Regions from separate parts of the Paenibacillus sp. CF095 genome, predicted to be linked through region 2. Evidence: riboswitches for the same ligand, from Rfam matches in the RefSeq annotation. Region 2 holds a riboswitch; each other region holds the start of a gene.
What was found. A riboswitch is a leader RNA that binds a small molecule or an ion and turns the genes downstream of it on or off. The one in region 2 is predicted to bind cyclic di-AMP.
Positions count from the first base shown of each region.

Region 1 (3,280 bases), on a different contig from region 2:
TGAGATTGGATTGGATTATCACTGGGATACTTCACCGAAGGAAATACAGCATCGCGTATTACGACAACAAATTGCTTTGGCGCGTGAAGTGAACATGCCAATTGTCATTCATAATCGGGATGCACATGAGGATATCATAAGAATTTTGCGTGAAGAGAAAGCGAGTGAAGTTGGTGGTGTGATGCACTCGTTCTCGGGCAGCTGGGAAACAGCGAAAAGTTGTCTCGATATGGGCTTCCATCTCTCCTTCGGAGGACCGATCACATTCAAAAATGCAAAGCAGCCCAAAGAGGTACTGGAGAAGGTTCCTATGGACCGGTTTTTCATTGAAACAGATGCTCCATATTTGACACCTCACCCTTATCGTGGGAAACGAAATGAGACAGCGCATGTACGTCTGGTTGCAGAGGCAGCTGCGGAAATTAAAGGCATTTCGGTGGAGGAAATTGCAGCAATAACAACCAAAAATGCCATGGAACGATTTGGAATTCGTTAAAAAAACGAGCAAATGAGGTGAAAAAGGCAGGTAAGCGGAGTTAATTTGCCCTTTGATTCAAATAAATCAAGAATATTACAATATTTTAACCAAATATTCAGAAAAACGTACTTGATCAACGCTTTACAACATGCATCAAAACAGGATATCATCTTTTCAGTGAATTGTTGTGCGGAAAATTGGACAGATGTTCGGGGGATGAACAAAGGGACACTTTCCGATGAAACAACATTACTTTCATGAATCAGTCTCGCTGAGTCTCCGTTAACGGAGAGCGGGGGAACCAATAGGGCTTAAACATCGGTGTATTTGGCCGATGCGCAACGTTCGCTGACCCAAAAGCAGCGAAGGGAACTGCGAAGCCGTATTTGATTTCTTCTTTGGGTCTCGGGGTGAATTCAAGGGCGTCCGCCATGAGCGGGTGACCCAAGATAGGGCGGCTCTCTTTCGCCCGAACCCGACAGCTAACCTCGCAAGCGGAAAAAGAGAGGCAACCTCGTGCATGAATTTCCGATATTCAAAATCATTCGGAAGCCACGAAAGAGTTCCTCTTACACTCTTTCTTTGGCTTTTTTGTTTTTGAATAAAAGAAATATTGTCATCATACGGTAGGTATTCAGGAGGATGACATCATGTTGCGAAGATTGATTCATGGTGCAGAACCGGATTATGTTGGTCCGATCTGTGTTCTGTAGAAAATTTGGTATAGTCACGTCAAAGACATCATGCATTACTTTAGACGGCGAGGCTATGAAGGAGGACGGAGAAGTGGGCACATTCCAACCAGAAGAGACCCATGAGTCACGATCATCCAGTAAGTCTTTCGCGTTGCGGTGGAAGCATGAGAACATGCGTCAAATGGCATTGATCGCGATTTTCTCAATTGCGCTTACAATCATGATCTTGTTAGTCGTTTACGGTCAGGCCGGGAAACAAATTTCACTGGTTATTGATGGCAAGGCTCAGGTGGTAGAGACTCGTACAGGAATGCTTCAGGAAATGCTGGAGGAGCAGTCGATCACAGTCAGCCCTCACGATAAGGTATCCATGTCCATGAATGGGGCGATTACAGATGGAGACCGAATCGTTATTGAGCGGGCCGTTCCAGTTAACATTACGGCAGACGGAGACACCAAGACTCTGTATACAACCGATTCATCGGTAGAAGATGCAATCCAAAAATCAGGTATTCAAGTTGAAAGTAATGATAAAGTGTATCCGGCGCTTGGAACTGCCATCAAAGCGGAGATGAAGATCCGTGTAGTGCGCGTAACAAAGCGTACAGTGGATGTAGAGCAACCGATCGCTTACAAAGTCATTAAAACGGCTGACCCTAGCTTGTACAAAGGGGATAACCGTGTCGTTGTGAACGGCAAAGAAGGCACAATTGTGCAGCATATCGAAAAGGTATTTCAGGATGGAGAATTGGTCTCCAAAAAAATGGTCGGCAAATCTGTCGCGAATAATCGTGTAGATAAAGTGATCGCTGTCGGCACCAAAGCAAAACCGGTCGTGAAAGAACCTGAGATTCAGACCGTATCGGCTCAAACTTCAACAACCAAAAAGGCTACAACAACGAACTCGAAGAAAACATCTGCCTCGGGCAGCAAAGTGATTACCGTATCCGGGACTTCTTTTAAATACTCTAAAGTACTTAAAAATGTATCCATGACTGCCTACTCTTCCGAAGAGCCGGGCATTGGTACTAAAACAGCTTCCGGTACTCGTGTAACGGAAGGGCGCACCATTGCGGTTGATCCCAAAGTCATTCCAATTGGCTGGTGGGTATATATCGAAGGTCTGGGATTCCGTCGTGCGGAAGATACAGGCGGTGCCATCAAAGGCAATAAAATTGATGTATATTATGACAGTGTGAAGCATGCCCTGAATTTTGGACGTAAAAAAGGCAAGACGGTCTACGTGATCGGTCCGGTGAAGCCGGAAGCGAACTAAAATCGTTTTACTTTGAAATGGGAATGCTATAAAATAGTTGCATGAATGATTCATGCGGAATATGCGGCGGAGGAGTCTGAATTCAGTCTCCCCCGCCGTTTGGCAGAGAAGAGGATATTCCTCTTCTTTTTGCGTTAGAAAGGAAGAAATGGAACATGATAAAAGAAGTCATTGTGGTGGAAGGCCGTGACGATACGGTAGCTATCCGTCGGGCCGTTGAAGCCGATACAATAGAAACAGGTGGATCAGCCATCAACCAACGCATTCTGAAGCGGATTGCGCTTGCTCAGGAGAGACGGGGAGTCATTGTACTGACAGATCCGGATCATGCTGGCGAACGCATTCGTAAAATTATTGCGAATAAGGTCCCTGGCTGTAAACATGCCTTCATTCCGGAGGCCGATGCAACACGCAAAGGTGACATTGGGGTGGAGAATGCCTCACCGGAGGCGATCCGTCATGCTCTGGCGCGTGTACATACTTCATACGAAGGTGCTCCGAGCCTGATCGATTGGGAGGACCTGATCGCGGCAGGACTTATTGTGCATCCGCAGGCTGCTGCACGTCGCATGGAGATGGGCAATCTGCTGGGCATCGGTTATTGTAACGGGAAGCAGTTCCACAAACGTCTCAGTGTATTTCAGATTACACGGGAAGAGTTCTCTACAGCATTAGCGCAAATTGAACGTGAAGGATTGTGAGCATATGAAGGATATGGAAGAGACGATAGAAATTGCAACGCCCAAGCGAACCAAAGAGATTATTCAAAGACACGGATTCTCATTTAAGAAAAGTCTGGGTCAGAACTTTCTGATCGATCAAAATATACTG
Region 1 is NZ_FMZN01000010.1:15,129-18,408, forward strand. Features, by position in the region: gene BLS69_RS30580 (TatD family hydrolase) at 1-496, shown strand, start outside; cyclic di-AMP (ydaO/yuaA leader) riboswitch at 738-991, shown strand; gene BLS69_RS30585 (3D domain-containing protein) at 1,265-2,449, shown strand; gene rnmV (ribonuclease M5) at 2,605-3,150, shown strand; gene rsmA (16S rRNA (adenine(1518)-N(6)/adenine(1519)-N(6))-dimethyltransferase RsmA) at 3,155-3,280, shown strand, end outside.
Region 1: another riboswitch for cyclic di-AMP. It lies ahead of BLS69_RS30585 (3D domain-containing protein); the one in region 2 lies ahead of BLS69_RS13255 (C40 family peptidase).

Region 2 (3,280 bases):
AGGAGGCAACACCATGGGGAACCAACCGGCAACAGAACAATTTTTTAATGATAAGCTGGCGGAATCGAAAGTTCATTTTGAACGTGCCCTGGATTGTAAACATACGGAATTCGATGACCTTTATCCCTATATGATTGAACATCCTCAATTTTTCTGGTACAAACGCTATGTTGCCTGGTCAGAATTACTGACGATTGTAGGCTTATGCGAAGAGTTGTCCTTCTCTTGGAAAGAACAATTTACACCGCATCAAGTGGAGTACCTTGAAGAACGTGTGATGTCCGCCAAAGTGCTTGATTTTTGGTTCGAGAAGAACGACAGCAAAGAGCACGCGCAGCGGTAACTTTCAGTCGGGACATAATTTCGAATGACATGACAGTCCAATACAGTCACGTGAGACCTAAATGACTTTTCATTTAGGTCTCTTTTTGTAAATAAATTTGGAATATAGGAGCCATGAAGATGATCAGTGATACAGAACTGGACGCCCTGCGTCTGTCAGGTGAGAAAGTAAGAGTAGTACGGGACGAGCTGGAATCTAACGATGTAACCGGGATTGTTGTTGCCTGGGATGGCGAGCAGGTACTTATCCGTCGTCAGAATCGACGTGTCGTTAAGCTGGATCGCAGTTACAAATATCAGCTGTTCAGTGAGCCGCGCCAGAGTCCACTTAGTGAGTAACAGCTTATAATTATGGCAGAGCCATGAGCGTTAAATGTTTGGAATTACCATGATTTCTTGGCATAATTGACTCACTCGGGAGAGAAGATAGGTACAGTGAGGAAGATCTGTAACTATAGCCGAGAGGGTGTGCTACAAGCCATGACATTGATGAATGATAAAGTTCATGCCTACAAGGATCAGATTGGAGCATTAAGCGATGTACTGCCAGGTGTGGTGAAGTCATATCATGAGTTTACGGGAGAATGCTTCCAACCAGGCGTGATTGATGCCAAGACAAAACAGCTAATTGCACTTGGCATTGGATTATTCGCCAACAATGAGGTATGTACCTTCTACCATGTAGAAGAAGCACGTGCCAAGGGTGCAACAGATCAGGAGATTATGGAGACCGTAGCCGTGGCCGGAGCTGTTGGAGGAGGACATGCCCTGTCTCAGGGTGCGATGCGAGTGCAGAAGGCGCTGCATTAGTAAGCAATGCAACATACATTTTAAGTACAAAAAAGGCATCCGGTTAATAACCGATGCCTTTTTGTATGTGAATTACATTTTACCTAACATTTTATCATACATAAACTGTCCAGTTACCCGACGTGCTGTTACATAGCGGTCATTGAAGTATGGATTCGATAACTTCGTGATGCTTACACCTTTACTGCTGGAGGCATGAGCGAATTGTCCGCCGCCGATATATACACCTGTATGTGAAATGCCTTTGCCTGTTGTATTAAAGAACACCAGATCACCTGTCCGAACATTGCTTTTGGCTACCGGAGTACCTGCTTTGGCTTGCTGCTGAGAAGTACGTGGCAATTCAATGCTGTATTTGTTGAAAAGATATCTCATAAAACCAGAACAGTCGAAGCCGGCTACAGTCGTGCCACCCCATTTGTAAGGAATACCTGTCATGTTGTTCACTACGGAGTTGATACTGCTTGCCTCTGTGCTTGTTGCCCCGGATGTAAATAATACAGCTGCTCCAAAAATGGAGATAATCAGTTTTTTCAAAATCAATGTTCTCCCTTCGATGCCTACGGAGTTAGCTAAGGGTTCGGTAGAAGGTTCCCTATATTTCCTATGTATAAGAATAATTCACCCAAATTGGTTCCCCCGTTTTCAAACATGAAACTCGGCAATGAATAATTAAGTTTTTGTAACTATTTGAAACTATATTGCATAAATGCGTAATTGTCAAACCCATTTAAAACCCTTCGTAATACCTCAATGTTAGCGGAATTAAGGTTTTTATATGAAAGAAGGGATTAAGTTTGGGTATCATTCATGACAAAAACGTCATTATTGATTCGTTTAAGACGAATTTGGATAAATAAATAGGTTTGTCATGAGTTAAAAGAACTATTCCGTTATGTAGAATTAGAGAGATTATATTCATTAAGTTGCATATATTGACAAAAATCGATTTTTTGCATATTATCTGATTATCCAATCCACATATTGGATTAAAATTGATTTTATTATGCGATAAATACAAATAAAGGAGGTTTGGGGACGCTTATCATAGGTAAAGTAGAAGTGGCAGATTTATAAAAACGAACATAGGAGAGTGTTACATTTGAAAGCGAAGAAAATAATTACTTTTGTCCTGGCATGTACGATGGTGTTCTCAGCAGTTGGAATGGCAGTTCTCCCTGTAGGGACGGTATCTGCTGCGGATGCATCGGGTACTACAGCGAGTATTTCTGATATTTTGAAGAACCAGCTGCCAGATGGAGGTTGGAGAAAAGATTATAAACAGACAAGTGGAGAGTGGGCGAAGTCCACGATAGACAACAAGGCTACATACTCAGAAATTAGAAGATTGGCGAAGGAATTTAAAAAGACGAATGATCCGCGATACTCCACAGCTGCAATCAAAGGAATTAACTTTTTGATCAACATGCAGTATTCAAACGGAGGATGGCCACAGGTCTACCAAAGCTCCGGATATCACAAGCACATTACCTATAATGATGATGCCATGATTAATGTAATGATCATGCTGGATGAAGTAGCAGCCCGCAAAGGTGATTTTTCATTTATCGACAGCACACTTGCTAACCGCAGTAAAAATTCAGTTGCCAAGGGTGTGGAGGCGATTCTGAATACACAAGTCGTTTCAGGTGGTAAGTTGACAGCATGGGGACAACAACATGATTCCAGTTCCCTTAAACCAGCGAGCGCAAGAATCTACGAAGTGCCATCGCTGACAGCTGGAGAGAGTGTAACGATTGTTAAATTTCTAAAAACCAGACCTGCTAACGCTAAAATTACCGCATCCATTAAAGGAGCTGAGGCTTGGTTTAACAAGGTGAAAATTACGGGTTACAAGTATGAAAGAGCTAATGGAGACAGTAAAATTATCGCAGATTCCAAAGCTGCACCAATTTGGGCACGCTTCTATGAGATAGGAACGGATAAACCAATCTTTATTGGTCGTGACGGGGTAGTTAAATACAAATTAAGTGATATTGATAAAGAAAGAAGAGGCGGTTATGCATGGTATGGCAACTGGCCTTCCAAGCTGTAATTTGTAGTTAAAGGTAAAGCCCGAATCGACATGGATGTCTGGTTCGGGCTTTATTGTTATTATTTTCAGTGT
Region 2 is NZ_FMZN01000001.1:3,068,613-3,071,892, reverse strand. Features, by position in the region: gene BLS69_RS13270 (hypothetical protein) at 14-343, shown strand; gene BLS69_RS13265 (hypothetical protein) at 463-681, shown strand; gene BLS69_RS13260 (carboxymuconolactone decarboxylase family protein) at 823-1,152, shown strand; gene BLS69_RS13255 (C40 family peptidase) at 1,225-1,689, opposite strand; cyclic di-AMP (ydaO/yuaA leader) riboswitch at 1,695-1,826, opposite strand; gene pelA (pectate lyase) at 2,255-3,208, shown strand.

Region 3 (3,280 bases), on a different contig from region 2:
AACCATACAGTGAAAGGGCTTCAAGCCGCTTGGGGTCTGTCGTTCGTATGTATCTTGGGTGACAAATCCACTCTTCAGATAGACTTGAATGGCACGAGCATTCCAAGTGAGTACTTCCAGATCAATCTCGTTCGTGGGATTTCGGCGAATGGCTTCCTGTACAATGGCAGTGACAAAAGCTGTCCCTTGACCCTGACCACACAGCTCTGGATGCATGCCAAGGCCAATCCGGGTTACCCCTTCAAGTGGGAAGTATTGAGCAAACCCACATATACGATCGTTCTGATCCAGGACGATCGCATATTGCTCCTGCCGCAGCTGTGCATCTCCGAATTCCACTTCCAGAGCTTTCATCTGGTCCCAGGGGAGCCAGCTGTAGATATTGTAAGGCGGGTCATACTGCCAACTGCAGATAAGCTCCGCATGTTCTTCTCGCATGGGTACAACGTGAAACGTCACAGGGGTTTCCTTCATACACCTGCATGCTCCTTTCCTTGAAACAGAACTCTTTGTCCACTCTACAAAAGAGATGTTCATTTAGCAAGTCTTCCTTCTCAAGAAAAAAAATGAAACAAAAGTTCCGGTAATTCCGTTTATATTATAACGGGATGGGTAAAAACATCATAAGGGCACGGACGAACGAACGCAAAATGAACCTGTTGATGTCGCAGGATATGCCCTGAGTATAACTTGCAACATGAATAAGGATTGAAGCACAAAAAAACCGCCGGATACATTCCTGCGGAGAATGTACCGGGCGGTTCTGTTATGCTTCTTGCTTCGTTCCAGTATGGTTAATGGTTACAGCATCATGTTGCTCAGCTTGTCCCTAGTCAAGGGCCAGTGATTCATATGCGTCCGTGCTCATAATCCGTTTCGCGCCAACATAACGATTGGCCCAATAGCTTTCACTCAATGCACTGATCGTAACGCCTTTGGAAGAAGAGGAGTGTGCGAACTTTCCATCCCCTACAAAGATTCCTACATGTGATACGCCTTTACCTGTTGTATTAAAGAACACCAGATCGCCAGCTCTCATTTCCATGCGTGATACGGAATCGCCCATGTCGAATTGGGAACTGGATTGGCGTGCCAAATCAATACCCAACTTGTCGAATACATACCGTGTAAATCCGGAGCAGTCAAAGCCGTTAAGCGTTGTTCCCCCACTTTTGTATGTAGTTCCCATTGCTGAATCAATTACTGTGTCCATCTTTGAATCTGCGAATGCGCTACCTGCACCAAGCGATAAAGCGAATGTGATGCTAAGTACAGCTGCGGTTAATTTCTTCTTGAACAAGAGATATTCCCCTTCCAACGCCTGCGAGGTTAGCTTAAGGATTCGGTTGAAGGTCCCCTATGATCCCTCTGTAGCAAGATCAATTCACCCATAACTGGTTCCCCCGCTTCCCAGGTGCCAGGAATTTGGCTATGCTAGTTATGCACCTGCGAAATCAAGAAATGACGATTTAATTTTAAGTAGTTACAAATATGAATGTAAAGATTACAAAGTTGTTACTAAAAACTCACTGCGATTATTGTAACAGAGGAGTACGGCTTTGGCAACGTTTAGCAACAAATTTAGCAAAAAAAACCTCGACCTTTGACGGGGAAAGGTTGAGGTTTGCCTATTTATAAGTACATATTAGGCCGTGAGTTTAACATACGATGGTAACAATTTTTAAACTATCTGCTCTCACCTTTGGATATTTTGGACTGCCATAATCGGAAATGGCTGCATATTTTCCACAGACTTAATAGACATCTAGCAAGTGGATACGTCTGTTGTAGTATAAGTCCGGTAAGTCCCGTTAATAACCATGAGGCTGAAGTGAATGAACCAAAGACGAGCAGGTGTACTCCGCCCAGCAGGAGTGCAATGCCGATTACAGCGATGAGATGACGCAGTGCAATCCAGAGTGCTTTGAGAATACCGTGAGCCCCGCCTTCTCCTTCTGGTGCCGACACACCGAACTGCATGTAGAGTATGGCATGGTGGATGATCCAACCATATACAATCCAGGCAGCAACATAAGGTATACCAGGCAAAAGTAATTGAAGGGAATGAAATCCGTCCATGAGAATCGAGTAGAGCTTCGGTATGAGCCAGTAGGCGGGCAGAAGTATCAATAAAGTACGTATGGTGTGGAGCAGCAGCATCGGTTTCCACAGATTTTTGATTCCGCGGACAAAGGGGATGCGCTCTTCTGTAGAATTAAAGTGCTGAAGTGAGTAGAGCAGTCCTGCCTGAATGAGGGGGCTGATCAACATGCGAACCAGTAGCATGCCCCCTAGAATCCATAGATAACGATGAACCTCCGGATGGGTAGACAGGTTGAGTTGACTTTCCATTTTGAACAAAAGTGTACTCAGTTCCCCGGCATCAGAATCTGGATAGCGCAGGAGTAGGGGGATGACCGCCGATTGTACCATTCGATAGAAGAAATATCCCCAAATGAGTTGATATAGAAATAAGAGTGCGGCAATGAACATATGCTGACGGACGAGAAACCAGCCTTCACGTATTTTTGCTTTCACCGTTTCCACCTCACCATGACAGACCTCCGAATATGGCTTCTATTAGTTTGGTTACACTCATGCTCCAGCGGGATTTCGCTTGCTCATCTAGTCCGGATTTCAGGAAATTGTTCATATGGCGGTTCTCCAGCACGATCGAGTACAGGGGATCGGTCATGGCCCAGGATACGGGGGATGTGTGAGTTAATTTATAGGTGATGCGATCTTCTTTGCCATTCCATTGCTTGGTGAGGATATGTCCGTCTTCAAAAGCAATGCGAACAGGAACGGCGTTGTAATCACTCCCTTTTTTTGCGATCGTCACGGATGACTCGTACAATGTTTGACCGTCTTTCTGTACGGGCGTAACACGAATCTTCTCTACAGCAAAGTCAGCCATCCCGTTACCATAGACATATTGATCAAAATAATCAGACCAGGAAGTGCGGGTCACTTGTTCCACAACGTTCTGAAAATCAGCCGAAGTGGGATGTTTGAAGCGGTACTTCTTCACATAGGTAGAGAGAATGCGTTCCATCGTTTTCGCCCCGACTTGATGTTCGATCCCAAGCAATACAAGCTTGCCACGTGTATAGACATTGGCTGCATACTCATTCTGTGAATCAAACTTCCAAGATTCTTGTGTTAAGGATGACGGAGACGTAACCAGTCCCGATTGTACCGGCAGATTCGGAATCAATCCGTATTCCTGCTCCATCAGTTTGTCTTCTGCATAAGAGGTGAACCCCTCATCCAGCCAGGC
Region 3 is NZ_FMZN01000012.1:28,605-31,884, reverse strand. Features, by position in the region: gene BLS69_RS31385 (GNAT family N-acetyltransferase) at 1-474, opposite strand, end outside; gene BLS69_RS31380 (C40 family peptidase) at 830-1,300, opposite strand; cyclic di-AMP (ydaO/yuaA leader) riboswitch at 1,304-1,441, opposite strand; gene BLS69_RS31375 (hypothetical protein) at 1,687-2,538, opposite strand; gene BLS69_RS31370 (M1 family metallopeptidase) at 2,549-3,280, opposite strand, start outside.
Region 3: another riboswitch for cyclic di-AMP. It lies ahead of BLS69_RS31380 (C40 family peptidase); the one in region 2 lies ahead of BLS69_RS13255 (C40 family peptidase).